DNA from 2 places in the Brevundimonas vesicularis genome. Region 2 is predicted to be linked to the other one. Evidence: riboswitches for the same ligand, from Rfam matches in the RefSeq annotation. Region 2 holds a riboswitch; the other holds the start of a gene.
The links. Region 2 has a riboswitch for cobalamin ahead of O2K97_RS03465 (TonB-dependent receptor plug domain-containing protein). Riboswitches for the same ligand answer to the same signal wherever they lie in the genome.

Region 1 (14,874 bases), 770 kb from region 2:
ATCGTGATGGTCATCGGCGTCTTCGCCGGATTTGCGGCCTAGACGGTCGCCTGACAAAAACACCGTCTAATTCGTCTAATTTGTCTATTTCAGCGTCAGAGCGAACGGCGCCACGCCCAGAAATGGCGAGCAAAGTGCAAGATCGCGCAGTTTCAGAGCGCTGCTGTTTTCAAAGACCCGTGACATCATTATCCGGCTCTGACGCATGTCCGGTCGATTGACGCTCCGGCCCTTCAAGTCCTTGATCTCGCGTCAAATCATCTATCGAAATGGTATGGGGAGATGGGTCGGAATGGCGACGCGTTTTTTCCCTGCGTGAGAGCTTAGCCGCAGTCGCTTCATAACCTTGCCGCCGGTTTTGGCTGTCCCTCGGCATCGACGGCCACCATGACGAACTCGGCCGTGGCGGAACGCCGCCGTTCTCCCGTCAGGAGGCGTTCGGCCCAGAGTTGCACCTCGACCGAGACTGAGCTGCGCCCGACCATCTTTACGCGCGAGACCAGTTCGACCATGTCGCCGCCGTCGATCGGGGCCTTGAAGTCGATGCGGTTGGTCGCGGCCATGACCATGACCTCGCGCGCATGGCGGGTCGCCGTGACGAAGGCGGCCTTGCCCATGAGCTTGAGCGCGTCGCCGCCGAACAGGGTGCCGTAGTGGTTGGTCGTGCCGGGAAAGACCATCTCTGCGGTCCTCAGCCAGCCATCGTCCGCCTCGCCTGCCTCATCGAGGGGCGTTAACGGTTGATCATCGCCCGCCGGCCTCAGGGCGACCATGTTGAAGGCTCCGCGCGTACACAGGCGGCGCTCGCCGCTCAGCAGGCTTTCGGCGTGCAGTTCGACTTCGACGCCCAGAGAGGACCGACCGATCCGAACGACGCGGCCAACCGCCTCGACCATCTCGCCGATCCGGGCCGGAGCCGCGAAATCGATCCGCTCGCATCCGGCCGTGACCACGGCCCGTCGCGCGTGGCGGCTCGCGGCCAGAAAGGCGACCTTGTCGAGGTGGGCCAGACCAACCCCGCCGAACAGGGTGCCATGGTGGTTGGCGTCACCGGGGAACACCATGTCGATCAGGCGAACCCTCACGGCTCGCACCTTTCCGCGCCGTAGTAGAGGTCGCGGGACAGTTCCTCGCGCACGATCTCGGCGCCGGCGCTCAAGGCGCGCAGCTTGCCATTGGCGACCCGGCGCGACAGGGGCGCCATGCCGCAGTTGGTGGCCGGATAGAGTTTGTCGGCGTCCACGAACTCAAGCGCCTTGCGCAAGGTGTCCGCCACCTCTTCGGGCGTTTCGATCGTGTCGGTCGCGACGTCGATGGCGCCGACCATCACCTTCTTGCCCCGGATCAGTTCGATCAGATCCATCGGCACGCGCGCGTTCTGGGCTTCGAGTGAAATGATGTCGATGCTGGAGGTCCGAAGCTTGGGGAAGGCCTCTTCGTACTGCCGCCATTCGGAGCCGAGGGTCTTCTTCCAGTCGGTGTTGGCCTTGATGCCGTAGCCGTAGCAGATGTGGACCGCCGTTTCGCACTTCAGCCCCTCGGCCGCCTTCTCCAGGGTCGCCACGCCCCATTCGTTCACCTCGTCGAAGAAGACGTTGAAGGCGGGCTCGTCGAACTGGACGATGTCGACGCCGGCGGCCTCCAGTTCGCGGGCCTCCTCATTGAGGATTTTGGCGAACTCCCAGGCCAGTTTTTCGCGGCTGCCGTAATGGTCGTCATACAGGGTGTCGATCATCGTCATCGGCCCGGGCAACGCCCATTTGATCGGCTGGTCGGTCTGAGCCCGCAGGAACTTGGCGTCTTCGACGAAGACCGATTTCGGACGGCTGACGGCGCCCACGACCACCGGGACGCTGGCGTCATAGCGATTGCGGATTCGCATGGTCTTGCGGTTCTCAAAATCGACGCCGTCGAGGTGTTCGATGAAGGTCGTGACGAAATGCTGGCGGGTCTGTTCGCCGTCACTGAAGATGTCGATGCCGGCCCGGCGCTGATCGTCCAGCGACAGGCGCAGGGCGTCCTGTTTGGCCTCGATCAGGTCATCGCCCTGCAGCTTCCAAGGCGACCAGAGCGTCTCGGGCTCGGCCAGCCAGACGGGTTTGGGCAGGCTGCCGGCGGTCGAGGTCGGGAGAAGGGTTTTCATGAGGGGAGACTCTGAAATCTGGAAACTGTTCAGGCGGCGGCGAAGGCGGCCGACCATTGGTCGAGGCGGGCGCGGTGCGGCTTGATGAACCGCTCTTCGACGAAGCGGCCCTGCTCGACGGCCAGCCGACTGCGCTCGTCGCGGTCGTAGACGATGCGGGTCAGCGAATAGTCCTGCGCCTTCAGGCTGGGCTGATACTGCTCAGTCGCCGGGGAGTTGGCGTTGTAGATCTCGGGCCGATAGATCTTCTGGAAGGTCTCCATCGTGGCGATGGTGCTGGCCAGTTCGAGGTCGGTGTAGTCGCTGGTGAGGTCGCTGACATGGTACAGGGCGAACGGCGCGACGCTGCCCGGTGGCATGAAGTAGCGGACCTTCATCCCCATCTTCGCGAAATACCGATCGGTCGGCGAGAAGGCGTCGTTGTCGTATTCCAGCCCCAGCACGGGATGGTCGAAGCCGGTGCGATGGTAGGTCTTGTTGCTGGAGACGCTGAGGCAGATGACCGGCGCCTTTGCGAAGTTGTCGCGATAGGCGCGCGACGCCAGAAAGTGCCTGAACAGCTTGCCGTGCAGCTCACCGAAGTCGTCCGGCACGCCGCCGTTCGGGTGCGCTTTCAGGTGTTCGGGCAGGACTACGCTGAAGTCGTAGTCGCGGACATAGGAGGAGAAGTTGTTGCCCACGATCCCATCGATTCGCCGGCCCGTCCCCTTGTCGATGATCGTCGTCTGCAGGATTTCGATCAGCGGAAAGGCGTCGTCGCGCTCCGAGCAAAGGCTCATCTCGACCGAGACGATCTGAAGCTCCAGCGCATAGCGATCGCCCCTCGGATTGTCGTGGTGCGCCAGCGAGTTGAAGCGGTTGTCGATCATCCGCAGGGTATTGCGCAGATTATCCCGGCGGCTCTCGCCTCGCGCCAGGTTGGCGAAATTGGTGGTGATCCGCGTCGTGTCGGCGGGACGATAGTCTTCGTCGAGCGCGGTCCGCGTGATCCTGAATGTGAAGTCGGTGCTCGCCATGGTCTCTGCCGTTGATGCTGTGGCGAGACAGCGGACAGGGACGCGCGACCGCTCGCGCGCAGTCGTCCCGTCGCGGCGTTCATGCGACCTGACCGGACACCCCGCCGGAGGACGTTATCTGTCGGGGCAGGTCTCCTGGCTCACGGGTCACGGCTTCGGGTCCGGCCTTCCCAACGTCAGAAGACGTCAGTGACACGAAATGGACCTTCGGCTCGCCGCTCACAGTTGCGGGGGCAGCGCCGGCATCACACCGGCTTCCCTCTTAGCTCCGCATCGCCCGGAGGCGACGCGCAGAACCTCGACGCCCCATACAACGGCGAGCCGGGGGGACAAGTCAAGAAACATATAAGGATATCGTTATATGTTTCGCCCTATGTCGAGCGACATGGAGGTCGGGTATAGCTGCGGTTCGACACCGGCTCCGAGACCCCCCCGCAATGACCTACACCCTATACGGCATTCCCAACTGCGACACGGTGAAGAAGGCGCGGGTCTGGCTGGAGCAGCAGGGGGTCGACTATGTCTTCCACGACTACAAGAAGGCCGGAGTGGATGCGGGGCGGCTGGGCCAGTGGGTCGACGAGCACGGGTGGGAGACGGTGCTGAACCGGGCCGGGACGACTTTCAAGAAGCTGCCCGAAGCCGACAAGACGGACATCGACAGGTCGAAGGCGATCGCGCTGATGACGGCCCAGCCGTCGATGATTAAACGGCCGGTGCTGGATCTGGGGGATCGGCGGCTGGTGGGGTTCAAGCCCGAGACTTATGCCTCAGCGCTTACCTGAGCCGCACGGTCGCGACGACGCCGAAGTGGTCGGACGGGTATTCGCCGTTGGTCGGCGTATCGCCGAAGCGGCGGGCCTCGCCGGGGATGAAGGCGGCCTGTTCGACGAAGATGTGGTCGATGACACGCTCGGGGTGACCCTTGGCCGGGTTCAGGGTGGTCGTGACCGCGCCGCGGGGCAGGGCGCTGAAGAAGCGGGGGCCGGTCAGGGTCGCCAGGCCGGAATCCTCCTGCGTCGCATTGAAGTCGCCCGTGACGATCAGGGGCGTGTCGTCCTGCGGCAGCCAGCTTAGCAGCGACGCGATCTGGCGGGCGCGGACCGGGCCGGCGTCCTGTTGCCACGCCAGATGGGTGACGACGACATCGACCGGGCGACCCTGAACCGCGACGCGAAGCCGAAGCGCGGTGCGGAAATCGTCGAGCGGCTCAAGCTTGGTCGAGGCCTCGGCCAGAACTGGCAGGCGGGTCAGCAGGGCGTTGCCGTAACGGCGCGGGGCGCCCTCGGCGTCGGTCGAGACGAAGGCGACGTGATAGCCGCCCAACTCGCGCGCCAGCATCCGGGCCTGGTTCTCCAGCCCGACATTGGCGTCCTCCAGCACCTCTTGCAGGGCGATGACGTCGGCGTCCTGGGCCTTCAGCGCAGCGATCAGCAGCGGACGGCGGGCGGCCCAGTCGCCCATGTTGTGCCAGATGTTGAAGGTGACGAGCTTCAGTTCGGTGGGCGTCTTAGCCTTTGGGGCCGTGGCGCAGCCTGCCAGCGGCGCGAGGGCGGCGGCGGCCAGCAGGGTGCGACGGTGGATCATCTCGGGCTCAGCCCTCGACGTCCGTGGAGGGGCGGTCATAGCCGTCCGCGCTTTCGGTGACCCATTCCCCGGCGGCGGTCTCGTATTCGATGGCGGCGGTCTGGTCCGGCACGCGCTGTTCGCGCGCGGCGCGCACGGCGGCGGCCGTTGCGTCGTCGTGGCTGGCGAAGGTTTCGGAATAGGTGTCGCCGGACTTGTAGGCCCAGCCGCCGTCGTGTTCGACGATGCGATAGGTGACATGGGCCATGGGATGCGCTCCTGAGATTGATGAGATCGGACCCTAGACCGAACCGACGGCGGCCGAAACGGCGACCTTACGAAGATTTCACGCAACGCCGCGCATCCGTTGAGGCGTCGGCCAGCCTCTTGTGATCAGAAGGCCGCCGCATCAGGCTGCTGCAACGGTTCAAGGGGTATTCTTCATGCATGACTTCATTCCGATCTTCGCCATATTCTCTGTCTTCGGCTCGATCACGGCCATCGTCTTCGGCCCGCAGGTTCTGAAATATCGCGAGAAGCGCGATATGCAGGAGACCATCCGCCATGCGGTGGACAAGGGCCAGCAACTGCCGCCTGAACTGATCGACGTCCTGACCAAGGACGTGCAGAAGAGCCTGCCGTCTCGCACCAAGGACATCCGGCGCGGCGTCATCTGGCTGGCGTCCGGCATCGGCATCGCCGCCTTCTCGGTCGTCAGCGAACTGGGCGGCGGTTTCAACGGCAACCTCGACAGCGGCCTGCTGGGCATCTCCTGCATTCCCGTCACGATCGGCCTGGCCTTCATCGTGCTGAGCTTCTTCAACAAGGGCGCGGACTGACCACGGCGGGCGGGGGGAAGCTCCGATGAGCAAGTCTCTACGCGACTTCCACGATGTGGAGCTGGCGGCCCAGGCGGCGGCCGGTGGTCGGCGGGAGTATGGCGAGCTGGTGCGTCGGCACGGGTCGGCGGTTCGGGGGCTGCTGCGCCGGATGGGGGCGACGCCGTCCCTGTCCGACGACGTGGCGCAGGACGCCTTTCTGCAAGGGTTCCAGCGGTGCGCGGAGTTTCGCGGGCAGGGCACGTTTGCGGGCTGGATCAAGAAGATCGCCGCGCGGCTCTATCTGAAGCGGGTGGCCAAGGAGGCGCGCTACGTCGCCGAGATCGAGGCCGATCAGGCGGGTGTAGTCGTTGATCGCGGCGGTCTGATGGACCTGGACGAGGCGCTGAAGACGCTCAGCGAGACCGAGCGTGTCTGCGTCTCCCTGTGCCACGGCGCGGGGATGTCGCATCCGGAAATCGCGGCAGCCATGAATTTGCCGCTTGGCACGGTGAAATCGCATGTCAAACGTGGTCTGGATAAACTCCGTGCGCGGCTTCAACCGGCGCACGGCTCAGGCGGGAGGTCGGTCCATGTCGGCTGACGAATTCGATCCGATGATCGAAAGGCTGTTCGCCCAGGCGCCGAGCCTGCCGGACGAGGCCCTGTTCCTGGCGACGGTCAAGGCGCGCATGGAGACGCGGTCGCGCTGGCGCGCCCTGACCCTGACGGCGGCCGGACTGATCGGCGGTGTGCTGGCGGTGCGCGAGGGGGTGAACATCAACTTCACCGCCGACGGCGACACGACCCTGGCGCAAGGCCTCCGGGCGGCGGCCGCCACAGCGCAGGGCGCAGCGCAATCGGGCCTGGACGGTCTGGGCCTTCAAGGTCTGGGCGTCGGCTCGCTGGATGTGATGAACGGCTCGGGCATGATGGCCTTCTGGATCGTCGCCGGGGCCCTGGTCGCCCTGATGGCGGCGGGCGTGGCGAAGCTGTCGCAGGACGTGTGAGCGCGGCCGCAAGGGTGACACCGGCGGGGCAGGGGCCTATCTGACCCCTCTTCACGTCAGGAGGCCCGGCGATGTCCGTCCATACCCAAGAGAGCGTCAAACGCATCACCGTGCCCGATATTGCGGGGCGCAAGGGCGGCGAGCCGATCGTCTGCCTGACGGCCTATGACGCGCCGATGGCGGCCCTGCTGGACCCGCACTGCGATGTGCTGCTGGTCGGCGACAGCCTGGGGATGGCGGTTCACGGCCTGCCCAATACCGTGGGCGTGACGCTGGAGATGATGATCCTGCACGGGCAGGCCGTCATGCGCGGCGCCAGACGGGCCATGGTGGTCGTGGACATGCCGTTCGGCTCCTACGAAGGCGGCAAGGAGGTCGCCTACGCCAACTGCGTGCGGGTGATGAAGGAGACGGGCGCCCAGGCGGTGAAGCTGGAAACCAGCATCGAAATGGCCGAGATCGTCGCCTTCCTGGTCAAGCGCGGGATTCCGGTCATGGGCCATGTCGGTCTGCGACCCCAGGCGATCCTGGCCGAGGGCGGGTTCAAGGCCAAGGGCCGGACCGACAGCGAGCGCGACCGGGTGCTGGCCGAGGCCAGGGCCGTTGCCGAGGCCGGCGCCTTCTGCATCGTCATCGAGGGCGTCGCCGAATCGCTGGCGCGCGAGATCACCGAGACGATCGACGTGCCCACCATCGGCATCGGCGCCTCGGCCGCCTGTGACGGCCAGGTGCTGGTGGTCAACGACATGCTGGGCCTGTTCGACTGGACCCCGAAGTTCGTGCGCAAATACGCCGATCTGCGCACCGAGATCGACCGCGCCGCCGCCGCTTTCGCCAGCGATGTGAAAACCCGCCGTTTTCCTGCCGAAGTCGAGACCTACTTCTCGAAAAAGCCGGCTTCGCAGTAACGGACGACGTTGCGGGCGGGGAGCCGACCTTCTAGGGTCCGCGCCGGTTTGCATTTCGCGATTTTGGGGCGACGTTTCAGTGGTTGATGTCTTCGAGCAGGTCGAGGAGGAGCTTCGCTCCGACAAGTTGAAGCGCCTGGCCAAGACCTGGCTGCCCGTTTTCGGCGTGGTGCTGGTCGTCGCCCTGATCGGCGCCCTGGGCTGGTGGGGCTGGGACAGCCTGAACTCCAACAAGGCCGCCAAGGCCGCCGAAGCCTATGATCGCGGCATGGAGGCCCTGCGCGCCGACAAGCCGATGGACGCCCGCGCCGCCTTCGAGGAAGCGATCAAGGAAGGCAACGGCGCCTATAAGGTCCTGGCCCTGCAGCAGCAGGCCGGTCTGGCCGTCAGCGCCAACAAGTTCCCCGAGGCTGTCCGCCTGTTCGACGAGGCCGCCAAGGCGTCCAGCGATCCGATCCTGTCGGACCCGCCCGCCCTGAAGGCCGCCTTCCTGATCATGGACACCGCGCCGCTGGCCGAGATCGAAAAGCGTCTGACGCCGCTGGCCGAAGACAAGCGCCCGCTGCACGCCTTCGCCCAGGAAGCCCTGGCCCTGGCGCGCCTGCAACACGGCAAGACCAAGGAAGCGCGTGAGGCCTTCGTGCTGCTGCAACTGGGTCAGGACGTGCCGGACTCGATCCGTCAGCGCGCCCAGATCGCCGTGGAATCCATCGACGCCGGAACCGCAGCCGCCATCAAGCCCATCATCGACGCCGCCGCCAAGGCGACCCCGCCGGCCGCCGGCGCTGCGAACGCGATGACGCCCTCGGCCGCCCAGGCTGCCCCGGCTCAGGCTGCTCCGGCCCAAGCTGCCCCGGCTCAGGCCGCACCCGCTCAGGCGGCTCCCGCCGCCGCGCCGGCCGCCCAATAGTGACGACCCCTTACAGGACGCCCCCGATGAACCGAGTTCTGAAAGTCGCGCTGATCTGCGGCGTCGCCGCAACGATGGCGTCCTGCGGCACCGTTCGCCGCAACCTGCCGTTCGGTCTGGGCGGCGGCAAGGAAGACGCCGGCGCGACCGCCTCGGCCGGCCAGCGCATCTCGGTGCTGGAGTTCGAACAAAGCCTGTCGCCGTCGGCCGCCCTGTCGGGCCGCGACTTCTTCCTGCCGGGTCCGCAGGCCGTGACGGCCTGGACGCAGCCGGGCGGCACGTCCGAGAATCTGGTCGAGCACGTCATTGCGGCGCCGAACTTCCAGATTGCGTGGAAGCGGGGCATCGGCTCGGGATCGGCCCACGTCGGCAACGTCATGGCCCCGATCGTGGCCGCCGACGGCAAGATCTTCGTGCTGGACGGCGAATCGACCGTTTCGGCGGTTTCGGCCGACACCGGCGCGATCCTGTGGAAGGCCAACGTCAAGAACGCCGATCGTGACCGCAACGGCGGCTTCGGCGGCGGCGTCGCCGTGGGCGGCGGCAAGGTCTTCGTCTCGTCCGGCTATCGCTCGATGACGGCGCTGGACGCCAACACCGGCGCGGTGGTCTGGACGCAGCAGGTGGACGCCCCGATCCACGGCGCCCCGACCGTCTCGGGCAACCGGGTCTTCGTCGTGGACGTGGACAGCCAGTTGTTCGCCTTCGACGCCAACACCGGCGCCCAGGACTGGACCTATCGCGGCATCGCCGAGCCGGCGCGCGTCATGCGCGCCTCCAGCCCCGCCGTCAGCGGCACGACCGTCGTCGCCCCATTCGCCTCGGGCCAGCTGGTCGCGCTGAGCGCCCTGAACGGCCAGGCGGTGTGGGAAGAGACCCTGTCGCGCACCAGCCGCACCAGCGCCCTGTCTGAAGTTCGCGACGTGGCGGGCCGTCCCGTCATCAGCCGCGGCATGGTCTATGGCGTCAGCCACTCGGGCGTGATGTCGGCGCTCGACCTGCGTTCGGGCCAGCCCAAGTGGCAGCTGCCGGTGACGGGCGTGAACGCGCCGCTGCCGGTCGGCGACGCCGTCTTCGTGGTGTCCAAGTCGGGGCAGTTGATCACGGCCAACCGCGACACGGGCCAGATCTATTGGACGCGCGAACTGAACGAGGGCCGCGAGCGCCGCGAGGGCGGTTTCCTGACCTTCGGCCGTCGCACCATCCGCCCGCAATGGTCTGGCCCGCTGCTGGCCTCCAACCGTCTGGTGATGGTCAATTCGTTCGGCGAAGCCGTCGCCTTCGATCCGAAGACCGGCGTGGCGCAGACGACGCTGAAACTGGGCGCGCCCGCCTATATCGCGCCGGCCGCCTATAACGGCGCGCTCTATGTGCTGACCGACAACGGCCAACTGATCTGCATCCGCTGATTTTCAGCCCAAACTAAGCTAGAAGGCCGACATGGCTCTGAAGGTCGCCATCGTCGGCCGCCCCAATGTGGGCAAATCGACACTGTTCAACCGCCTCGTCGGCAAGCGCCTGGCGCTCGTCGACGATCGCCCCGGCGTGACCCGCGACCGGCGATACGCCGACGGCAACATCGGCGACATGGATCTGACGCTGATCGACACGGCGGGATATGAGGACGTCACCGACGACAGCCTGGAAGCCCGGATGCGCGAGCAGACCGAGGCCGCGCTGGACGACGCCGAACTGGTCATGTTCATGATGGACGCCCGCGAGGGCGTGACGTCGCTGGACCGGATCTTCGCCGAGCGCCTGCGTCGGGTGCACAAGCCGATCATCCTCTTGGCCAACAAGTCCGAGAGCCGCGAGAGCGGCGGCGGCGTCGGCGAGGCGCACGCTCTGGGCTTCGGCGAACCCGTCGCCATCTCGGCCGAGCACGGCGAGGGGATGGCCGATCTGTACGCCGCCATCGTCGCGGCCTCGCAGGACATCTTCGTCGAGGAGATCGACGAGCCGGACAAGCCGATCCGCATCGCCGTCATCGGCCGTCCGAATGCGGGCAAGTCCACCCTGATCAACCGCCTGATCGGCGACGACCGGCTGCTGACGGGGCCGGAAGCGGGCATCACCCGCGACTCCATCTCGGTCGACTGGCAGTTCGAGGGCAAGAACATCCGCCTGGTCGACACGGCCGGCATGCGCCGCAAGGCCCGCGTGCAGGAAAAGCTGGAGAAGCTGTCGGTCGCCGACACCATCCGGGCCATCACCTTCGCTGAAGTCGTCATCCTGATGATGGACAAGGACGACGCCTTCGACACCCAGGACCTGCAGCTGGCCGATCTGGTCGAGCGCGAGGGCCGCGCCCTGGTCTATGTCGCGTCGAAATGGGACCTGGAGGACGAGCCTCAGTCCCGCATGGCCAAGCTGAAAGGCATGGCTGAGGACAAGCTGCCGCAACTGAAGGGGTCGCCCTTTGTGGCCCTGTCGTCGCACAGTGGACGCGGAGTCGAGCGGCTGATGCCGGCGGTGCTTCAGGCCTATGACACCTGGTCGGTCAAGGTGAAGACCAAGGACTTGAACACCTGGCTGTCCATGGCCACCCAGCGGCACCCGCCCCCCGCCGTGGACGGTAAGCGCATCAAGCCGAAATACATCGCCCAGACCAAGGCCCGTCCGCCCACCTTCGTGCTGATGGCCAACCGCGCCGAGTCGATGCCGGAGCATTACAAGCGCTATCTGGTCAACTCGATCCGCGAGAGCTTCGACCTGCCGGGCACGCCGATCCGCCTGAACGTCAAGTCCAGTGGGGTGAACCCCTATGCCGAGGGCGGCGCCAAGTCGGGGCCGGAACGCTACAAGGGCGACGCCAAGACCGCGCCGCGCCGCGGCAAGAAGGCCGAGAAGGAAGAGGCCCTGTCCAAACTGCCCGGCAAGGCGCTGGAGCAGAAGAAGACCCGCAAGGCCCAGCCCAAGATACTGGGCGGGTTGAAGTCCAGCGCATCGAAGAAGGCCGGTTCGTCCGTGGCGGTTCAGAAGGGCGCGCGCGGCGGCGCTCGCCAGGTGTCGCGCTCGGGCCGGATCCGCACGGGTCAAAAGGGCGGCGCCAAGAAGTGACGGCGTGAGCGAGGCCGAGAGCGCGCTTCCCGCCCGGCCCACCTCGCGTTGGCTGATCCTAGACGGCCAGGAGCGGGTGCTGCTGTTTCACTTCGTGTTTTCCGAAGGACCGCTCGCCGGCACAGCCTTCTGGGCGACGCCCGGCGGCGGGTGCGAGACTGGCGAGACCTTCGAGGACGCCGCGCGCCGCGAACTGTTCGAAGAGACTGGGCTGGTCGTCGAAGACCCCGGCCCGCAGGTCGCCCAGGTCCGCGTCAGTTTCCGCCTGCCCGACGGCCGGATGGCGGATGTGGATCAGAGATTCTTCCTGCTGCGTACCGAGGCGTTCGACCTGTCTTCCGCAGGCTGGACCGTGGAAGAACAGGGGGTTCTGGTCGATCACCGCTGGTGGAGCGTCGCGGACATCCGCGCTTCGGCCGAGACGATCTGGCCGGCGGAACTGGCGGATATCCTCGATACGCTCTGAGCCTCAGCCCATCATCAGGCTTTCGCGCATGCGGGCCGCGTCGCGGCCGGGCGGCAGGCCGAACTGACGGGCGTATTCGCGACTGAACTGGGACGGGCTGTCATAGCCGACGGCGAAGCCGGTCTCGGCCGCGCCCTCAACGCCCGTCAACAGCCGGGCGCGGGCTTCGCGCAACCGCAACTGCTTGTGGAACTGCAACGGGCTCATGGTCGTCACGGTGCGGAAGTGTCGGTGGAACGTCGACAGGCTCATGCCCGCCATGTCCGCCAGAGTCTCTAGCCTCACCGGTTCGGCGTAATGGGCGCGGAGCCAGTTGATGGCGCGATTGACGCCTGACAGGCGGCTTTCGGCCGAGCCGATCTGGCGCACGGTCGCGGCGTGCCGGCTGTGGAGCAGCCGCCAGATCAGTTCGCGTTCGATCATCGGCGTCATGACGGCGATCTCCTCGGGCCGGTCCAGAAGGCGCAGCAGGCGCGCCATGAGCTCCAGCAGTTCATCCTCCAGCGGTGTTACATGGATGCCACTCGGCGGCGGCTGATCCGAGGGGGCGGGGACATCGATCTCCAGCATCAGGCCAGCGATGGTGGCGGGATCGAGGTCGAAGCTGAGGGCGCGATACGGCGCCTCGATAATGCTGCCGCATACCGGCAGTTCGGCGGACACCACCAGGCAATCGCCGGCGCGATAGGAATAGACGGTTTCGCCCAGGATCGTCTGTTTGGCGCCGCACACGACCAGGCACAGCATCGGATCATAGGCGACGGGGACCACCCGCGTCTGCGCGTCGCTGCCATACAGGCGCAGACCGGGCACGGGCGATCGTGACAGATCAGGCGGCGCGTGGCGCGCAACGATGTCGGTCATTTCGGGCAAGAGGCTCATGACGGCATTCAGCCCCCATGAGAGGCTGTTCGCAAGCGGGCGAGGGCGGTTTGACAGGATCGTGCAAGCCTTCGCCCGGATCGCCCTAACGCCGTCCACCTGACACCGCGTCTTCTCCGTCGGTCAGGCAGAGGAGATTTTCCATGACAACAACCCCACAAAAGACCTGGCTCATCACCGGTGCGGCGCGTGGTCTGGGCGCCGGGATCGCCCGCGCGGCGCTGGACGCGGGCGACCGCGTCGTCGTCGCAGGTCGAAATCGCGAAGCCCTGATCAAGGCGTTCGGACCGGACAGCGACACGGTCCTGAGCCTGCCGTTGGACGTCACCGACACAGCCGCCATCGCCGCCGCCGTCGAGGCGGTCATGGCGCGCTTCGGCCGCATCGACGTCCTGGTGAACAATGCCGGCTATGGCCACCTCGGCATCTTCGAGGAAACGAGCGCACAGGATGCGCGCACCCAGTTCGACACCAATGTCTTCGGTCTGTTCGACATGACGCGCGCGGTGCTGCCGATCATGCGCGCGCAGAGGTCGGGCCATGTCTTCAACATCTCGTCCATCGGCGGTCTGATGGGCGGTGAGAGCGGCGCGATCTATTGCGCGTCCAAGTTCGCGGTCGAGGGCTTCAGCGAATCGGTCGCGCAAGAGGTGCGTCCGTTTGGCGTACATCTGACCATCGTCGAGCCGGGTTTCTTCCGCACCGACTTCCTCGACGCCTCGTCGATCCGATACGGCGACAACCCCATCGCCGACTATGCCGAAGCATCGCGTGCCATCCGCGCCTTCTATGACGCGCGCAGCCATAATCAGGCGGGCGATCCCGCGAAGCTGGGTCAGGCGCTGGTCATCTTGGCGAATGCGGAAAACCCGCCGGTGCGATGGTCTGCGGGCACGGACGCCATCGGCGTGGTCGAGATGAAGGCGGACAGCCTGAGGGCCGAACTGGAGGCTTGGCGCGATCTTTCAGCCTCAACCGATGGCGATTTCACCTTCCGCGAAGAGCCAAGGCTAGGCGGCGCCTGGGGCTGATACCAGCCTAGACCAGCGCTTCCGTCGTCGGTCCGGCCGCCCAGTCGCGGAAGCGGATCGTCAGCGGGGCCGAGGCGCCGCGGCGGGCCAGATCGACCACCAGGGGGCCGATTTCGGACGGGTGGGGCAGGACGGACGGATCTTCGCCCGGATAGGCCTGGGCGCGCATGGCGGTGCGCATCCGGCCGGGATCGACGATGCTGACGCGCACGGGCGTGCTCTCGATCTCGTCGGCCCAAGCCTTCACCAAGGCCTCGGCGCCGGCCTTGGTCGCCGCGTACATACCCCAGAAGGCCTTGGGCGCGCTGGCGACGCTGGTGGTGAAGTGGATGGCGCGGCCGGCGTCGGAGGCGCGCAACAGAGGCTCGAGCGAGCGGATCAGACGATAGACGGCGGTGAAGTTGGTCTTTTCGACCTTGGCGAACTCGCGCGGGTCGGCGTGCGATACCGGCGTCAGGCCCGAGGGGCCCATGGTGGCCGCGCAGTGGACCCAGATGTCCAGCTTCTTGAACCGTTCGAAGATGGCGCCGCCCAGCCGGTCGATGGCCCCGCCGTCCACCAGATCGAACGGGATAAGGGTCGCATGGCGCCCGGTGGCGGCGAAGATGGCGTCGTCCAGCTCTTCCAGACCGCCCTGGGTGCGCGCCGTCGCAATGACGTGGGCGCCGGCCTTGGCCAGCGCCAGGGCGCTCTCATAACCGATGCCGCGCGAGGCGCCGACGACGAGGGCGATACAGTCGTTCAGGGGCAGGGCGTCGGTCATGGCCGGGTGGTAAGTGTGGCAGGGCGACGGGTCAATGTGTTACCTTGCACGACAACTAAGCGAGGTGGTCATGGCGAAGTCGGCTACGCTTACCCTTCGGGTCAGCCAAGAACTGAAGGAGAAGCTCGGCCGCTATGCCGAGCAGACGCAGCGTTCGCCCTCGGCGGTCGCTGAACGCGGGCTCGAAGCTTTCCTGGATCGTGAAATGGAGATGCAGATCGCCATCGATGCAGCGCTCGACGATTTCGAACATGGTCGGGTCGTGCCGCACGAAGAGGCCATGCGTCAGATCCAGGCCACG
Region 2 (14,874 bases):
GTTAAGATTCTCAATCTATAAGGGTTTTTGCGTATTCGGCTTAGGTCAGTCCCTTGAGCCGATACAGGATTTCCAGCGCCTCGCGCGGGCTGAGGGCGTCCGGGTCGACGTCCTGCATGGCCGTTTCCAGCGGCGAGGGGCCGCGTATCGGTTCCGGCTCGGCGACGGCGAACAGGGGCAGGTCGTCCAGGCGGGCGGCGGCGGCCTTTTCGCCTTCCAGCCGGTTCAGCACCGAGCGGGCGCGGGCGACGACGGAGGCGGGGACGCCGGCCAGTTTCGCGACCTGGACGCCGTAGGAACGGTCGGCCGCGCCGGGCGCCGCCTCGTGTAGGAAGACCAGTTCGCCGTTCCATTCCCGCGCGACCATGGACAGGTTGCAGACGTGGTCCAGCCGCGTCTCCAGCTGGGCCAGTTCGTGATAGTGGGTGGCGAACAGGGTGCGGGCGCGGTTGGTCTCGTGCAGCGCCTCGGCCGTGGCCCAGGCGATGGCCAGACCGTCATAGGTGGCGGTCCCGCGCCCGATCTCGTCCAGAACGACGAAGCTCTTCGGCGTGGCCTGGGTCAGGATGGCGGCGGTCTCGACCATCTCCATCATGAAGGTGGAGCGGCCGCGGGCCAGGTCGTCGCCGGCGCCGACGCGGCTGAATAACCGGTCCACCACGCCCAGCCGCATCGAGCGGGCCGGCACGAAGGCGCCGGCCTGGGCCAGGATCACCAGAAGCGCGTTCTGGCGCAGGAAGGTCGACTTACCCGCCATGTTCGGGCCGGTGACGATGGCCAGGCGCGATCCGTCCTGACCCGACCCGTCCAAACGGGCGTTGTTGGGGGTGTAGGGATCGCCGCCCGCCTTGACCGCCGCCTCGACGACGGGGTGGCGGCCGGCCTCGACGCAGAAGATCAGGGTGTCGTCCACCACGGGCCGGATCGCGCCGACTTCCTGGGCCCATTCGGACAGGGCGGCGTGGGCGTCCAGTTCGGCGAGCGCCTCGGCGACGGCCTGCAGCGGCTGAGCCAGGCGGGCGGCCTCGCGTCGCCAGCCCTCGAAGGTCTCGCCTTCGATGGCCAAGGCCCGGTGGCCGGCCTGGCTGATCTTGGCGTCCAGCTCCGACAGTTCGACGGTGGTGAAGCGGACCTGGTTCGCCAGGGTCTGGCGGTGGATGAAGGGGCTGTCGGGCCCGGCGCGGAGCAAGGATTCGGCCGCCTTGGCGCTGGTTTCGAGGAAATAGCCCAGGACGGCGTTGTGCTTGATCTTGAACGGCACGCCGGACTCGGCGACGGCGCGGGCCTCCAGATCGGCGACCACGCGGCGGCTGTCGTCGCGCAGGGTGCGGGCCGCGTCCAGTTCGGGACGATAGTCGGGGCGCACATAGCCGCCATCGCGGGCCAAGTGTGACGGCTCGTCCACCAGACCGTCGATCAGATCAGCCTTCAGTCGCGACACGTCGGGCGACAGGGTCAGCCGGTCGAGCGCCGAGGCGATGCGGCGCGGCTGGCCGGTCAGGGGATCGACCTGACCCACGAACAGACCGGCGACGCCCTCCGCGATCGACAGGCCGATGCGCACGGCCGCCAGATCGCGCGGGCCGCCGCGACCCAGCGCCAATCGTCCGACGGCGCGGGCGATGTCCGACGAGGCCTTCAGCGCGTCACGCAGGTCGCGGCGCAGGTCGCGGCGCTCCAAGAGCCATTCGACGGCGTCGAGCTGCTCGTTGATGGCCAGCGGATCGCGCAGGGGCCGGGCGATGCGCTCGGCCAGGGCCCGGGCGCCGCCCGAGGTGACGGTGCGGTCGATGCAGGCGAGCAAGCTGCCCTCGCGCTCGCCGCGCTGGGTGCGGTCGATCTCAAGGCTGGCGCGGGTCGCCGGGTCGATGGCCAGGAAGCCGCTTTCGCCCAGGCGGCGCGGCGGGGCCAGGGCGGGGACCTTGCCGGCCTGGGTCGTCTCCAGATAGGCGGCGATCAGACCCAGGGCCGAGACCTCGGCCTCCTCGAAGGCGCCGAAACCGTCGAGCGCCGAGACGCCGTACAGCCGTTCGACCCGCGCCCGCGCGGCCTGGGGTTCGGCGATGGCGCTGGCCAGGGCCTGCACCACCCCGCCCGAGCCGTTCAGGGCGTCGCGGGTCGTCTCGTCAGAATACATCCGGTCGGTGACGAGGACTTCGGACGGACGGAAGGCGGCCAGCGCCGCGCCCAGGTCCTCGATGGCGCAGGCGACGCTGTCGACCGCGCCGGACGACAGTTCGACCACGGCGACCGCCGCCCTGCCTTTACGCACCGTGACCGCCGCCAGACGGTTGGCGCCGCGCGCGTCGAGTAGGCTGTCTTCGGTCAGGGTGCCGGGGGTGACGACCCGGACCACGCCGCGATGCACCACGGCCTTGCCGCCGCGCTTCTTGGCTTCGGCGGGGTCTTCCAGCTGTTCGCAGATGGCGACCTTGTGGCCGATGCGGATCAGGCGGGCGAGATAGCCCTCCATCGCATGGACCGGCACGCCGGCCATAGGGATGTCCTCGCCCTGATGCTTGCCGCGCTTGGTCAGGGTGATGCCGAGCGCCGCCGCCGCGACCTCGGCGTCCTTGAAGAACAGCTCGTAGAAGTCGCCCATGCGGAAGAACACGATGGCGTCCGGCTGGCCCGCCTTGGCCGTCAGATATTGAGCCATGAACGGCGTCGCGCCTTCCAGCGAGGCGGCGATTTCCGGGGGATGCCCATTTTCGGGGAATTTGGCAGGCGCGTTCATGTGGCCACAGGGTGACGGATCACGCCCGGCGGCTCAAGGCCGTTGACCGGCTCTTGCACAGGCTTGTCGGCCCTGCGATAGGCCGCGTCAGGCGGTTAAGGGAACACGGTGTGATGCCGTGGCTGTGCCCGCAACTGTAGGCGGCGAGAGCGTCGTCCGTCCGGGGTTTCGATCCCGGCGCCACTGGGCAACTGGGAAGGCGAGGACGGCGGTTTACGACCCGCAAGCCAGGAGACCTGGCCGCCGACGTCGCTCGCTCCTGTCCGGGACCAGACAGCAGCGCGGTTTCTCCGTGGAAGCGACCCGACCTTGCGCCGTCCAGACCCCTAAGCGGTCTGGCGGGTCGGTTCGCTCATGACGGTCTCTCGCGCGCATTCGCGGGACCGAACACGGGGGTATCGCTCAATGAAGCGTTCCATTCTTCTTTCGACGGCCGCGATCGCGGCCGCCTTCGCAGCGCCTGCCTTTGCAGAGGACGCGACCCAGCTGGACGAGGTGATCGTCACCGCCACCCGCATCCCGGCCATCGTCGCCGACACGCCCGGCGCCCGCGTCATCGACGGCAAGACCATCGAGCAGCGCGGCGCGATCTTCGCCGCCGACATCCTGGCCGATGTGCCGGGTCTGTCGGTGACGCGCTCGGGCGCTTTCGGCGGCGTGGCCCAGGTGCGGATGCGCGGCGCGACGCCCGGCAAGACCCTGGTCCTGGTCGACGGCGCGCCGGTCAACGATGCAGCCGAGCCGAACGGGGCCTATGACTTCTCCAGCTTCGAACTGGCCGATATCGCGCGGATCGAAGTGCTGAGCGGCCCCCAGTCGTCGCTATGGGGATCCGACGCCATCGGCGGGGTGATTTCGTTCACTACGCAAGAGATCGACGGTTTGCGCGCCGAGGCCGAGGCCGGCAGCTTCGACACCGTGCGCGGCCGCGTGTCCGCCGGGGTCGCCAACGACACCTACGCCATCAGCGCCTATGCGTCGCGCTTCGACACCGACGGCATTTCGGCGGCGGACGAGGCCAATGGCAACACGGAGGCCGACGGCTTCCGCAGCACGACGCTCGGCGCCAAGGGGCGGTATGTCCTGTCCGATGCGGTCAAGGTCGATGGATCGGTGCGCTGGAACAAATCCAAGGCCGATATCGATGGTTTCCCGGCGCCGAACTATGCGCTGGCCGACACCGCCGACACCCAGGAAAGCGAGCAGTGGTCGGGCTTTGGCCGGGTGACGGCCAAGGCGTTCGGCCTGACGCATCAGTTCAGCGTCTCGGCGTCGGACCTGGATCGCAGCTCGGTCAGCGGCGGTTTCGGCTCGACCTTCACCGGCGACCGTCAGGCCTATCGCTGGCAGGCGAATGGCCAGGCGCAGGACATCGACTATGCGTTCGGCGTGGAGCGGAACGAGGCTTCGGCGGCCCTGTCGTCGGGCCTGTCGCGCGACCTGTCGATCACCTCGGTGTTCGGCGTGGCCCAGTACGATGTCGGCGCGCTGAACCTGACCGGCGGGCTGCGGTATGACGACACCGACGATTTCGGCTCCAAGACGACGGGGCGGGTGTCGGCGGCCTATGATCTGGCCGGGGGCTTCATCCTGTCGGGCGCCTACGGCACGGGCTTCAAGTCGCCGACGGTCAGCCAGGCGGTCTGCGACTTCTGCTTTGCGCCGCGGCCCTATCCCGAGCTGAAGCCGGAAACGGCCGACAGCGTCGAGATCGCCTTGGGCTGGGCCTCGGCCGACGGTCGGTTCGACGGGCGGGCGACCCTTTATCGCCTGAACGTCGAGGACCAGATCACCTATTCGGCCGGTCGCTACATCAATGTCGCCAAGACGCGTTCGGACGGGTTCGAGCTGGAAGGCCGCGCCCTGCTGGGCGGCGGGTTCGACCTGACGCTGGCCTATGCCTGGACCGACGCGACGGATCGCACGACGGGCGCGCGCCTGCTGCGCGTGCCGGAACACGCCGGTTCAGCGACCCTGGGCTGGACGGGCGATCGTCTGTCCGGCGCGCTGACCGTGCGGGCGGAAGGCGATCAGGACGACTCGGGCGGCTTCTCGACGGTGGCGCGCGACGGCTTCATCACCGCCAATCTGAACGCGGCGTATGAACTGACCGACCAGGTCACCCTGACGGCGCGGATCGAGAACCTGGGCGACGAACACTATCAGCAGGTGTTCGGATACGGCGAGCCGGGACGGTCCGGCTATGTCGGCATCAGGCTGCGCTACTGATCCGGGCGCGGGCGTCGGCGGTGAAGGCCGCCGGCGCCGCAAGCGCAAGCGCCGACCAATCCAGGTTGGGGCAGGGGGCGTGGGCGGCGGCGACGATGGCGCGCAGTTCGGCGGCGGAGGCGACGCTGGCCACCACCTTGTCCACGCCCGGCAGCGACAGCGCGTATGCCAGGGCGGCCTGCATGGGGTCGCAGCGCTGTTCGGCCAGGCGCCGGCGGGTGCGCGACAGGGCCTGGGCGTGGCTGGCCATTTCGGGCGGCAGATCATCGCCGCCTGCGAACAGCAGGCCGTCGGCGAAGACGGCCGACAGATGAACGCAGGCCCCCGCGTCCGCGATGGCCTCCAGCGTCCCGTCCTGCGCCGCGCGCTGGTCCAAGAGGCTGCAGGGCACCTGGACCACGTCGGCTTCCAGACGGCGGGCCAGGAGCGCGGGGCCGTCCTCGATCGTGGCGCAGAAACCAATACGGCGGAACAGGCCGCGGTCCTTCAGGCTGCGGGCGCGGTCCCACAGGGCGCGGCCCTCGGCGCCGGCCAGATCGGCGGCGTTGGAAATCAGCAGAACATCGCCGCGCGGCAGGCCCATCCGCTCCAGCGAACGGCGAGCGCGGGCCTCGACCCTGTCCAGACCTTCGCTGAGCGGCACGGTGCGGACCGTGACCTGGAAAGGCGAGGGGAAGGGCCAGGCCTGACCCAGCAGGCGTTCGCCGTCGCCCTCGGGCCGGGTGGCGATCAGCTTGACCCCGGCGTCGGCTCCGGTCTGCAGCAGAAAACGCATGGCGTCTTCGCGAGCGCCGGACGGCGCGCTCATGAAGGCGCCGGGCGCGCGCTCGGGCTCGGTCACCACGGCGAGGGCCAGGCGATGGATGGGCGACGACGCCGAAGGTGTGGCGGGGGAATACGACACGCCCGACACTATGATCGCCAATGCTTAAGGGACGCTGAGCGAGACCTTAAGCGAACCCTACTTATCCACCGCTGATATGCGCACTGAGGCGAAAATCAGGCGTCAGCGTCAGGCTGCAAGTCCGGGTGGGCCGAGGCGAAGGCGGGATGGGCCAAGGCGGTCTGTTCGACCGCCAGCAGACGCGGCCAGGGCGACAGGTCCATGTTGAAGCGCCGCGCCGAATACATCTGTGGAATCAAATAACAATCGACCAGGGTCGGGGCGTCGCCGAAGCTCCATCCGGCGCCGTGGCGGGCGATCAGAGCCTCCAGCGCGTCGAAGCCCGGCGCGATCCATCCTGCGGCCCAGGCGTCCACGGCGGCTTGGTCGGCGTTGAACTCGGACCGGATGACCTTCAACACGCGCAGATTGTTCAGCGGATGAATGTCGCAGCCGATCAGCGCGGCCATGGCGCGCACGGTCGCCCGGTCGTTTGCCCCCTTCGGCAGCAGGGCCGGTTCGGGGCGGGTTTCCTCCAGCCATTCCAGAATGGCCGGGCTCTGGGTCAGTACAAGGTCGCCATCCTGGAGGGCGGGGACCATGCCCTGCGGGTTCAGCGCCACATAGTCGGGCGTCTTCTGTTCGCCCTTGCGCAGGTCGTGCGCGGCGTTGTCGTAGGCCAGCCCCTTTAGGTTCAGGGCGATGCGAACGCGGTAGCTGGCCCCCGAGCGCCAATAGCCGTGCAGGATCATGGCTGCACCTCGAAACTGAGTGTCTCCAGCCCGTCGATGGTCACGACCACACGGTCGCCCGGCTTGACCGGGCCGACGCCGGACGGGGTGCCGGTGAAGATCAGGTCCCCGGGTTGCAGCGACCACAGGCCGGCGGCCGCCGCGACGATCCGGTCGGGGTTCAGGATCATGTCGCTCAGGACGCTGTCCTGTCTGGTTTCGCCATTGACGCTCAGGCGGATGGCACCGTCGGGCGAAGGCAGGTCGCCCAAGGTTATGGGGCCGCAGGGCGCGGACTGATCGAACCCCTTGGCGGCGTCCCAGGGGCGGCCGGCGGTTTTGGCCTCGGCCTGAAGATCACGGCGGGTCAGGTCGCAGCCGACGGCCCAGCCGACGATGGCGACGCCGCCATCCTGACCCGGCCCGATCGCGGCGACCAGTTCGGCCTCGTAGTGCAGGTTTGCGGTGGCCGACGGATAGGATGGGTTTGCGCCGTCCGAAACGATGGCGTCGCCCGGCTTGGTGAAGAAGAAGGGCGTCTGCTTGTCGGGGTCCGAACCCATTTCGCGGGCATGGGCGGCGTAGTTCTGGCCCACGCACAGGATGCGTCGAACGGGGAACCGCTGGTCCGATCCGACGATCGGCAGGGACGGGGCGGGGCGGGGCGCAAACAGCCATTGGGTCATGGCGACCGTTCTAATGCGGCGAAAAGTCCGTGGCGAGAGGCGTACGTCCGACCTGCCTAAAGGAACCTCGTTGCGCATGTGGCGTTGCAGCACGGGGTTCTCTATTCTACCGCCAAGCTTTCAACGGAGCGCGCACCATGGCCACCACCAAGGCTCGAGAAGACATCAAGGCCGACCTGAAGACTCTCAAGGAGGATCTGAAGACCGGCGCCCGCGAAGAGACCCAACGCCTGCGCGAAAAGGCCGCCGAGGCCGAGGCCAAGCTGCGCGCCAAGAGCGACGAAGTCCGCGAGCAGGCCCGCAGCTATTACGACGAGGCCCGCGTAAAGGGTCGCGAATATTACGACGACGCGGCCGAACGCTTCGATGAGGCGCAACGCTATGTCGTCGAGCGCGTGCAGGAGCGCCCGCTGCAATCGACCGCCGTGGCGCTCGGCGTCGGCGTCATCCTCGGCATGCTGCTGGCCGGCCGCCGTCGCTGATGTTCAAGGGCATCGTCAAAAAACTGGTGGCGACGGCTGTCGTCGCCGCCAGCGCGTTCCTGGCCGTCGTCTTCCTGGGCGTGGCCATCTTCTATGCGCTCAGCCTGACGCTGACGCCGCTCGGTGCGGCGGCCGTGACCTTCGGTCTGTTCGCCCTGGTCGCCCTGATCGTGACCTTGGTCTTCCTGAAGGGCGACAAGCATGACGACGCCGAAGAGGACGATGAGCCTGATGGCCTGCTGGGCAAGGTGATCCACATCGTTCGCGAGCGGCCGATCGTCGGCGCCGTGGGCGGTCTGGGCGCGGCCTTCCTGCTGCTGCGCAACCCGGCTCTGGCGGCGATCGTCGCAAGCATGGTCGCGGATCGCAAGATGGATCAGGGCGGCTATTCGCGTCGTCGCCGTCGATAGGCGATGGAACGGCCAGGCGACCCTGGCGTTGATGATGCAGACCGACGAACGGCTCCCGGGTCGCCGACGGCAACATCAACTCAGGAGAGCTAAACCCATGATGCGCTGGGCAATTATCTTCCTCGTCGTGGCCTTGGTCGCGGCCGTGCTGGGCTTCGGCGGCATTGCGAACTTCTCGTTCGAGATCGCAAAGTTCGTCGCCGTCGTGGCCATTATCCTGTTCGTCATCGCCCTGGTGGCCGGCGGACTGCGTGGACGGGGTTCGCCGCGACTGTAGGCTGAAAACACAAAGTCGAACGAGGGGCGGAGCCGGAGGCTTCGCCCCTTTTCCATGCGCAGCGTGGACTCGGAAGAAAGAACTTTACAATACAAAGCAAATGGGCTATCCTGTCTCAACGGTTCGAGGAGGAGAGCATCATGACCCGCGAGACCCAAGCCATTCAGGACGACATCGCCTATATGCGCAGCCTGGCGCACGAGGGGCGGCACGCACCCCTTCTGGCCGGTCCGATCCTTATAGCCGCGGCCGTGGTTTTCGGTGGCGCTAGTCTCGGGCAGTGGGCGATTCAATCGGGTGCCGTTCAAGTGAATCCGTGGGCTCAGTTGTGGTTGTGGATGGGCGCAGGCGTCGTCTTCGCAGTCGCCCTGAGTCTCCTGATCGGGCGTATGAAGGGAAAGCCCGGCATCAACTCAGCGGGAAACAAGGCAGTGGGAGCGGCCTGGTCCGGCGTAGGCTACGGTATCTTCGTAACCTGGCTGGCGCTGGTCGCCCTGTCCCTAAAGACCGGAAACTGGTCGTGGATGGCCGTGATGCCGACGACGGTGCTGGTTGCCTATGGCTCGGCCTGGATGATTGGCGCAGCGATGACCAAAACGCGCTGGATGTCGTTCACGGCCCTTGCGGCCTATGCCGGCGCGGTTGCCGTGGCTTGGTTCATCGACAGCCCCATGATCTATTTGGTCTTCACGATTGTCCTCGTCGCCATCGCGCTGATCCCAGGGATCATCCTGATGCGTCAGGAACCGTCGGAGGTGGTCTAGCATGGCCGACGACTTCGACATCAGCCGGATCGACGACGTCATTCACGGGCGCATCCGGCTGGGGATCATGGCCTTTCTGTCCGGGGCGGGGTCGGCCGACTTCACCACCCTGAAAACCCGGTTGCAGACGACGGACGGCAATCTGTCCGTCCATCTGCGAAAGCTGGAAGAGGCAGGGTTCGTCGCCGTCTCCAAGCGTTTCAACGGTCGCAAGCCGCTGACGGAGGCCAGTCTGACCGATCAGGGACGCGACGCCTTCGTCGCCTATCTGGATGCGATGGCGGGCCTGCTGCCAGAGCGGTGAACATGGGCTAGAAACGCGGTCATGACCGACCGCCATCACGCCTTCGAGGCCATCGACAACTTTCGGGACTATGGCGACTACGCCACGGCGGCCGGGCGGCGCGTGAAGCCCGGCCGTCTGCTGCGTTCGGCCCACCACGCCCGCGCCAGCGAGGCCGATCTGGAGCGGCTGAAGGCGCTGGACATCGGGACCGTGGTCGATCTGCGCCGACCCGGCGAGCGCCGCGACCAGCCGTCGCGTCGGCCTGAAGGCTTCAGCGGGCAGGTCATCGAAGGCGGCGTGGATGACGGCGCCGAGGCGCCGCACATCACCTTTCTGAAGACCGCCGACCTGACGCCGGACTCCGGGCGGCGCTTCATGACCCAGACCTATCGCGCCCTGCCGTTCGACCCGTCGCATCAGGACGTGTTCGGCCGCTATTTTCAGGCCCTGGCGGATCAAGATCGGCCGGTGGTGATCCATTGCGCGGCGGGGAAGGATCGGACGGGTTTTCTCGCCGCCCTGACCCACCATCTGCTGGGCGTGTCGCGCCACGACATGGTCGGGGACTATCTGCTGACCAATACCGCCGTCGATCTGGCGGGTCGGGCGCCCGGCATCGCCAGACAGCTGCACAAGATGACGGGTCGGGTCGCGTCGGACGATGCGATCGTGGCCTTCTTAGGGGTTGAGGCCGCCTATCTGGAAGCCGCCTTCGCCGAGGTCGAGGCGCGGCACGGATCGGTGGACGCCTATCTGAAGGAGGCGCTGGGCGTCGATGCGGCGCGGCGGGACCGGATCGTGGAGCGGCTGACCGCGTGAGCGAGGTTTTCAGCCACACCGTCGCGCGCGACGCGCCATGGGTCGATCCGGTCGCGGTGGCGGCGGGTCTGGGCGGCGGCGACGGCGCCTTGGCCCTGCTGTCGGACGGCGGGCCGGGCGGTCGCTGGAGCCATGTCGCCCAGGCGCCAGACGTTGTGCGGGTCGGCCCGGTGGCTGACGCCGCGCCGTTTCAGGCGCTGCGGGATCCGGTGTTTGCCGCGGGCGTCGTCGGTCTGGCGGCCTATGACGCAGGCGCCCGGCCGGCCACCGGACAGCGCGAGACGGTCTGGCCCGATCTGATGCTGGCGCGCTATCCCGCCATGCTGAGCTTCGATCATCAACGGCGCTCAGTGTGCGCCACAGGGCGAGGCGCGACGGCGGAGAAGGCGACGGCGGCGGCCGAGCGGGCTCTGACCTGGCTGGCGACAGCCGCACCGGTCGTGACCCCCTCCGCGCCGGCCGACCGGTTCGAGGCCGAGGCGCCGGCGAGCGCCTATCGCGATGCGGTCGCGGATGTGGTGGAGCGCATCGCGGCGGGGGAGCTGTTTCAGGCCAATATCGCCCGAGCCTGGTCCGGCGTGCTGAGGCTCGGCCGCGATCCGTTCGAGGTCTTCCTGCGGCTGCAAAAAGAGCGGTCGTCGCCGTTCGGGGCCTATTGGCGGATCGGTGATCGGGCGCTGGTGTCGAACTCGCCCGAACTGTTCCTCGCCTTCGATCCCGCCAGCCGCCGCATCGAGGCCCGCCCGATCAAGGGCACCCGACCGCGTGCAGACGAGCCGCAACAGGATGCGGCTATGGCGGACGAACTGAGCGTCAGCGCCAAGGATCGCGCCGAGAACCTGATGATCGTGGACCTGATGCGTAACGACCTGGCCCGCGTGTCGCAGCCCGGGTCGGTCAAGGTCGAGGCACTTTTCGAAGTCGAACGCCATCCCACGGTGCATCATCTGGTCTCCACCGTCACCTCGACGGCGCGGCCCGGCGTCGGCCCGGCCGAGCTGCTGGAGGCGACCTTTCCGCCGGGATCGATCACCGGCGCGCCGAAGCATCAGGCGATGAAGGTGATCGCGGCGCACGAGGCGCCGCGCGGTCCTTGGTGCGGGTCGCTGTTCCTGATCGGCGATGACGGCGCGATGATGGCTTCCGTCCTTATCCGCACGGCCGGTTTTGAGCTGACACACGACGTCTGGCGTTACCGCACCCTGGCCGGCGCCGGCATCGTCGCGGACAGCGATCCGGCCGCCGAGGAGGCCGAAACGGACGCGAAGATCTCGGCGCTGCGGCAGGCGCTGGTTGGGCCGTCAGCCTAGCAATCGGAACAGACGATCAAATCTGTCGTGCGGGGACGAAGATAAGCCATGCGCTTGAACCGCGTGGCGGCGGGCGCGATCTGATCGAAGGGCGAGTCGAAGTCGTAGTTGGCCTCGGCGATGATGACCGACTCCCCTTCGGCCAACATGTCGTCGGGCACCTTGGCTTCCGCTACCGTGAGCTTGCTTGCGATGCCTTTCCCGATGCTCCAGTCCACCCGATAGGTGGTGGCGTTGACGCGGGTGACGCTGCTGACCCTCTGCGTCAGGGTGGTGGTGGCGAAGGGGGACATGATGACGTCGCCGATCGCGAAAACGTCCTCGATCTGGCTCTTGACGAACTTGTCGTTCTGAGAGGTCAGGTCAGCGACCATGGCCGCGACGTGATCGGTGCGCTTCAAGGCCATATAGGCCTGACAGTATTCGACCATGGCGAAATACATCACGATCAGGACCGGCGCCAGGAAGGCGAATTCGATGGCGGCGACGCCACGCGTATCGCGCGCCAGCCGCTTCCAGACGTGACGTTCGAGGGGCTTAGGACGCATTCCAGGGCTCGTTCTGGAAAGCCGTCGCCGTGGTCAGCAGCACCTTTCCGACGCCGACGCGCGACACGGCCTGGCTGACGAAGGGTGTCGCCAGGGGGTGCACGTACCAGACGCGCACCAGGATGATGTTTCCGGGCTTTCCGCCGTCATAGATGGTCTTGGTGTCGTCGATGGCGCCGTTTGCGACTGGGTCGGTCGTGTCCGGTCGCGAGAAGGCCGGGATCACCCGCACATCGACGGTCGCGCGGCTGGTGCAGTCGTTCTTGAACAGGATCATGCGATTGCACAGTTCCGTCTTGAACGCCGCCTTGTCGAAACGCCTTGCGTCCGCCTGCCCCGTGCGGATGAGGCGGCCGCTTTCCATGGTCGCCGTTTCCAAAACGGAATCCAGGATGAAGACGACCCCCAGCTCCAGGATCGAGAAGATCATCAGGAAGAAGGGAATGGCGACCATGGCGAACTCCACGGCCGCCGCGCCTTCGCGCCGTCGTTTGGAGCGCGCGGTCCGTGACTTCGACGATCTCCAGAAAGCCATCACCCGCGATCAGGGCGCGGTAGGCGCGGGGGCCGCCGATGAGGACGAGGATCGGACGCTGGGCGTGCAGGAAACACCACAAGCCATTTCGGTGGCCTGGGCGCCGCGCCAGACCCGAACCGAGCCGGTCGAGCCGCCGGTCACCACCACTTCGCGCTGAAACAGGGTGCGGCCCACGCCGTCAACCGCGACCACTTCGGTCACGCCATAGCCCTTGCCGACGATGAACATGGTGTTGGCGTCGACCAGCGAGACGTCGGCGATCTGAGGATTGCCGACGATGATGGAAGCGGCGGCCCCCCGAAGTTGAACGCGCGCGGAGCGGTCGATCTCGACGTTGAGCGCGCCGTCCTGGGCGTTCGCGGTCAAGGGGGCGGCCAGTGGCGCGGCGAGAAGGGCCGCAGAGAGCAGAAGGGACGAGATGCGAGACATCGACGGCTCTTGATAGTGGCGCGTGCAGACGCGGACGCGCGCATGATGGCGCCGTGATCCTCAACAAAGACTGAAGCGCCGGAATGGAAATTTTCTTTGGTAAATCGAGCCGTAACCAAACCTCGTAGCTCTGATTTAACGGGGGTCTGGCATTTTGATCCTGCGTTTGGGGGTCAAGCGGGCTACCGGCTCCCCCCGCCAAGTTGCTCGCTAGACCATTTGAAAAAGGACCTACCCATGACCAAGTTCATCTCGCGCTTCGCCAAAGACGAATCGGGCGCCACCGCCATCGAATACGGCCTGATCGCTGCTCTGATCGCCGTCGCCCTGATCACCGTGCTCGGCACCATGAGCGGCCAGCTGAAGGCCACCTTCACGAAGGTCGAGAACTCGCTGAAGGCCGCTAACGCCTAAGACGCGCGACAGATCTCCCAATCTGTCGGAAGGGCCGGGACGCAAGTCCCGGCCCTTTTCGCATGGCGGCAACCCAACCTTAAGTCCTATCAGCCATGATCGGCGTCATGGACATTCTGCTGCTCATTCTGCTTGGCGTGTTTCCCGCCCTGGTGATCGTCGGGGGGCTGCACGACCTCATCACCATGAAGATCCCGAACTGGATCTCTCTGGCCTTGGTCGGGGCCTTCTTCCCCATCGCCTTTCTGGTCGGGGCGGCGCCGATGGATGTCGCCATCCACTCCGGGGTCGGCTTCGCGGCCTTGCTGGTCGGGATGGGCATGTTTGCCGCCGGCTGGATCGGCGGAGGCGACGCCAAGCTGCTGGCGGCCAGCTGTCTTTGGATGGGCGTCAGCGGGCTGGCGCCGTTCCTGATCTGGACCGGCCTGGCCGGCGGCGCCTTCTGCCTGCTGCTGATGACGGCGCGTCAGTATTTTCCGATGGTCGCCCCGTCGGTGTCTCAAGGGTGGGTCATCAATCTGATGCAGCCCAAGGGGGATATCCCTTATGGCGTCGCCATCGCCATCGGCGCCCTGCTGGCGCTGCCAGAGAGCGGCTTGCTGCTGACCTTCGCGTCGGGTCGCTGAAGCCTGAATTGACCGGCTTTCGGGGCGCTTAGGAAGCGTTAACCCGCAGGGCCCATGATCGTTAACGGTAGGCGTCGGGGGATGAATCCGAAACAGAGCGCCCGCTGGAGACATCCTGGATGAAGCCCGCCCGCATCGTCGTCATCTGCATCGCCGCCGTCTCGGCCATTGGCCTGGCCCTGGTGGTCCGCGCCATGGGATCGTCGTCGAACGAGCCGGCCGCACCCGCCGCCGCCGCGCCGGTCGAAGTCCGGCCCATGGCGAAGGTGCTGGTCGCCGCCAAGGATCTGGAACCCGGCAAGCGTCTGGTTGAGGCTGACCTTGCCTGGAAAGACTGGCCGGTGGACGAGGTCAATCCGATCTTCATTACCGACGGCACGACGCCGGTCCCGGCAAAGCCTGTCGCGGAAAATGCGACCGAGAAGGCGACCGACGCCGTCGCCCGTGTCGCCAAGGCGGCTACGGAACTGGCCACCACCGGCGCCAAGTCCGACTATATCGGCTCGGTGGTCCGCGAACCCATTCTGGCCGGTGAGCCGATCGTGTCGCGCAAGATCGTGCGCGCCGGCGACAGCGGTTATCTGGCCGCCTATCTGGAGCCGGGCATGCGGGCGATGGCCATCGCCGTCACGGTGGAATCCGCAGCCGGCGGGTTCATCCTGCCGGGCGATCGGGTCGACGTGGTGCTGACCGCCGAAACCAGCC

Region 1: it holds a riboswitch for cobalamin, as region 2 does, so the genes downstream of both, O2K97_RS07440 (DUF1852 domain-containing protein) here and O2K97_RS03465 (TonB-dependent receptor plug domain-containing protein) in region 2, are expected to answer to the same signal.

What each region holds. Positions count from the first base shown of each region.
Region 1 is NZ_CP114278.1:1,484,788-1,499,661, forward strand. Features, by position in the region: gene O2K97_RS07425 (hypothetical protein) at 1-42, shown strand, start outside; gene O2K97_RS07430 (acyl-CoA thioesterase) at 339-1,085, opposite strand; gene O2K97_RS07435 (methionine synthase) at 1,082-2,143, opposite strand; gene O2K97_RS07440 (DUF1852 domain-containing protein) at 2,173-3,159, opposite strand; cobalamin riboswitch at 3,267-3,475, opposite strand; gene O2K97_RS07445 (ArsC family reductase) at 3,597-3,944, shown strand; gene O2K97_RS07450 (endonuclease/exonuclease/phosphatase family protein) at 3,937-4,746, opposite strand; gene O2K97_RS07455 (DUF2188 domain-containing protein) at 4,754-4,993, opposite strand; gene O2K97_RS07460 (DUF6249 domain-containing protein) at 5,169-5,564, shown strand; gene O2K97_RS07465 (RNA polymerase sigma factor) at 5,590-6,147, shown strand; gene O2K97_RS07470 (hypothetical protein) at 6,137-6,553, shown strand; gene panB (3-methyl-2-oxobutanoate hydroxymethyltransferase) at 6,625-7,461, shown strand; gene O2K97_RS07480 (tetratricopeptide repeat protein) at 7,541-8,371, shown strand; gene O2K97_RS07485 (PQQ-binding-like beta-propeller repeat protein) at 8,398-9,780, shown strand; gene der (ribosome biogenesis GTPase Der) at 9,812-11,431, shown strand; gene O2K97_RS07495 (NUDIX hydrolase) at 11,436-11,897, shown strand; gene O2K97_RS07500 (AraC family transcriptional regulator) at 11,901-12,779, opposite strand; gene O2K97_RS07505 (oxidoreductase) at 12,923-13,810, shown strand; gene O2K97_RS07510 (SDR family NAD(P)-dependent oxidoreductase) at 13,818-14,573, opposite strand; gene O2K97_RS07515 (CopG family ribbon-helix-helix protein) at 14,644-14,874, shown strand, end outside.
Region 2 is NZ_CP114278.1:716,199-731,072, forward strand. Features, by position in the region: gene mutS (DNA mismatch repair protein MutS) at 41-2,659, opposite strand; cobalamin riboswitch at 2,788-2,997, shown strand; gene O2K97_RS03465 (TonB-dependent receptor plug domain-containing protein) at 3,143-4,966, shown strand; gene O2K97_RS03470 (aldo/keto reductase) at 4,950-5,870, opposite strand; gene maiA (maleylacetoacetate isomerase) at 5,966-6,601, opposite strand; gene O2K97_RS03480 (fumarylacetoacetate hydrolase family protein) at 6,598-7,266, opposite strand; gene O2K97_RS03485 (DUF883 family protein) at 7,404-7,748, shown strand; gene O2K97_RS03490 (hypothetical protein) at 7,748-8,158, shown strand; gene O2K97_RS03495 (DUF1328 domain-containing protein) at 8,256-8,435, shown strand; gene O2K97_RS03500 (hypothetical protein) at 8,576-9,199, shown strand; gene O2K97_RS03505 (winged helix-turn-helix domain-containing protein) at 9,201-9,503, shown strand; gene O2K97_RS03510 (tyrosine-protein phosphatase) at 9,525-10,304, shown strand; gene O2K97_RS03515 (anthranilate synthase component I family protein) at 10,301-11,614, shown strand; gene O2K97_RS03520 (TadE/TadG family type IV pilus assembly protein) at 11,611-12,162, opposite strand; gene O2K97_RS03525 (TadE/TadG family type IV pilus assembly protein) at 12,152-12,697, opposite strand; gene O2K97_RS03530 (pilus assembly protein N-terminal domain-containing protein) at 12,707-13,129, opposite strand; gene O2K97_RS03535 (Flp family type IVb pilin) at 13,367-13,543, shown strand; gene O2K97_RS03540 (A24 family peptidase) at 13,651-14,169, shown strand; gene cpaB (Flp pilus assembly protein CpaB) at 14,289-14,874, shown strand, end outside.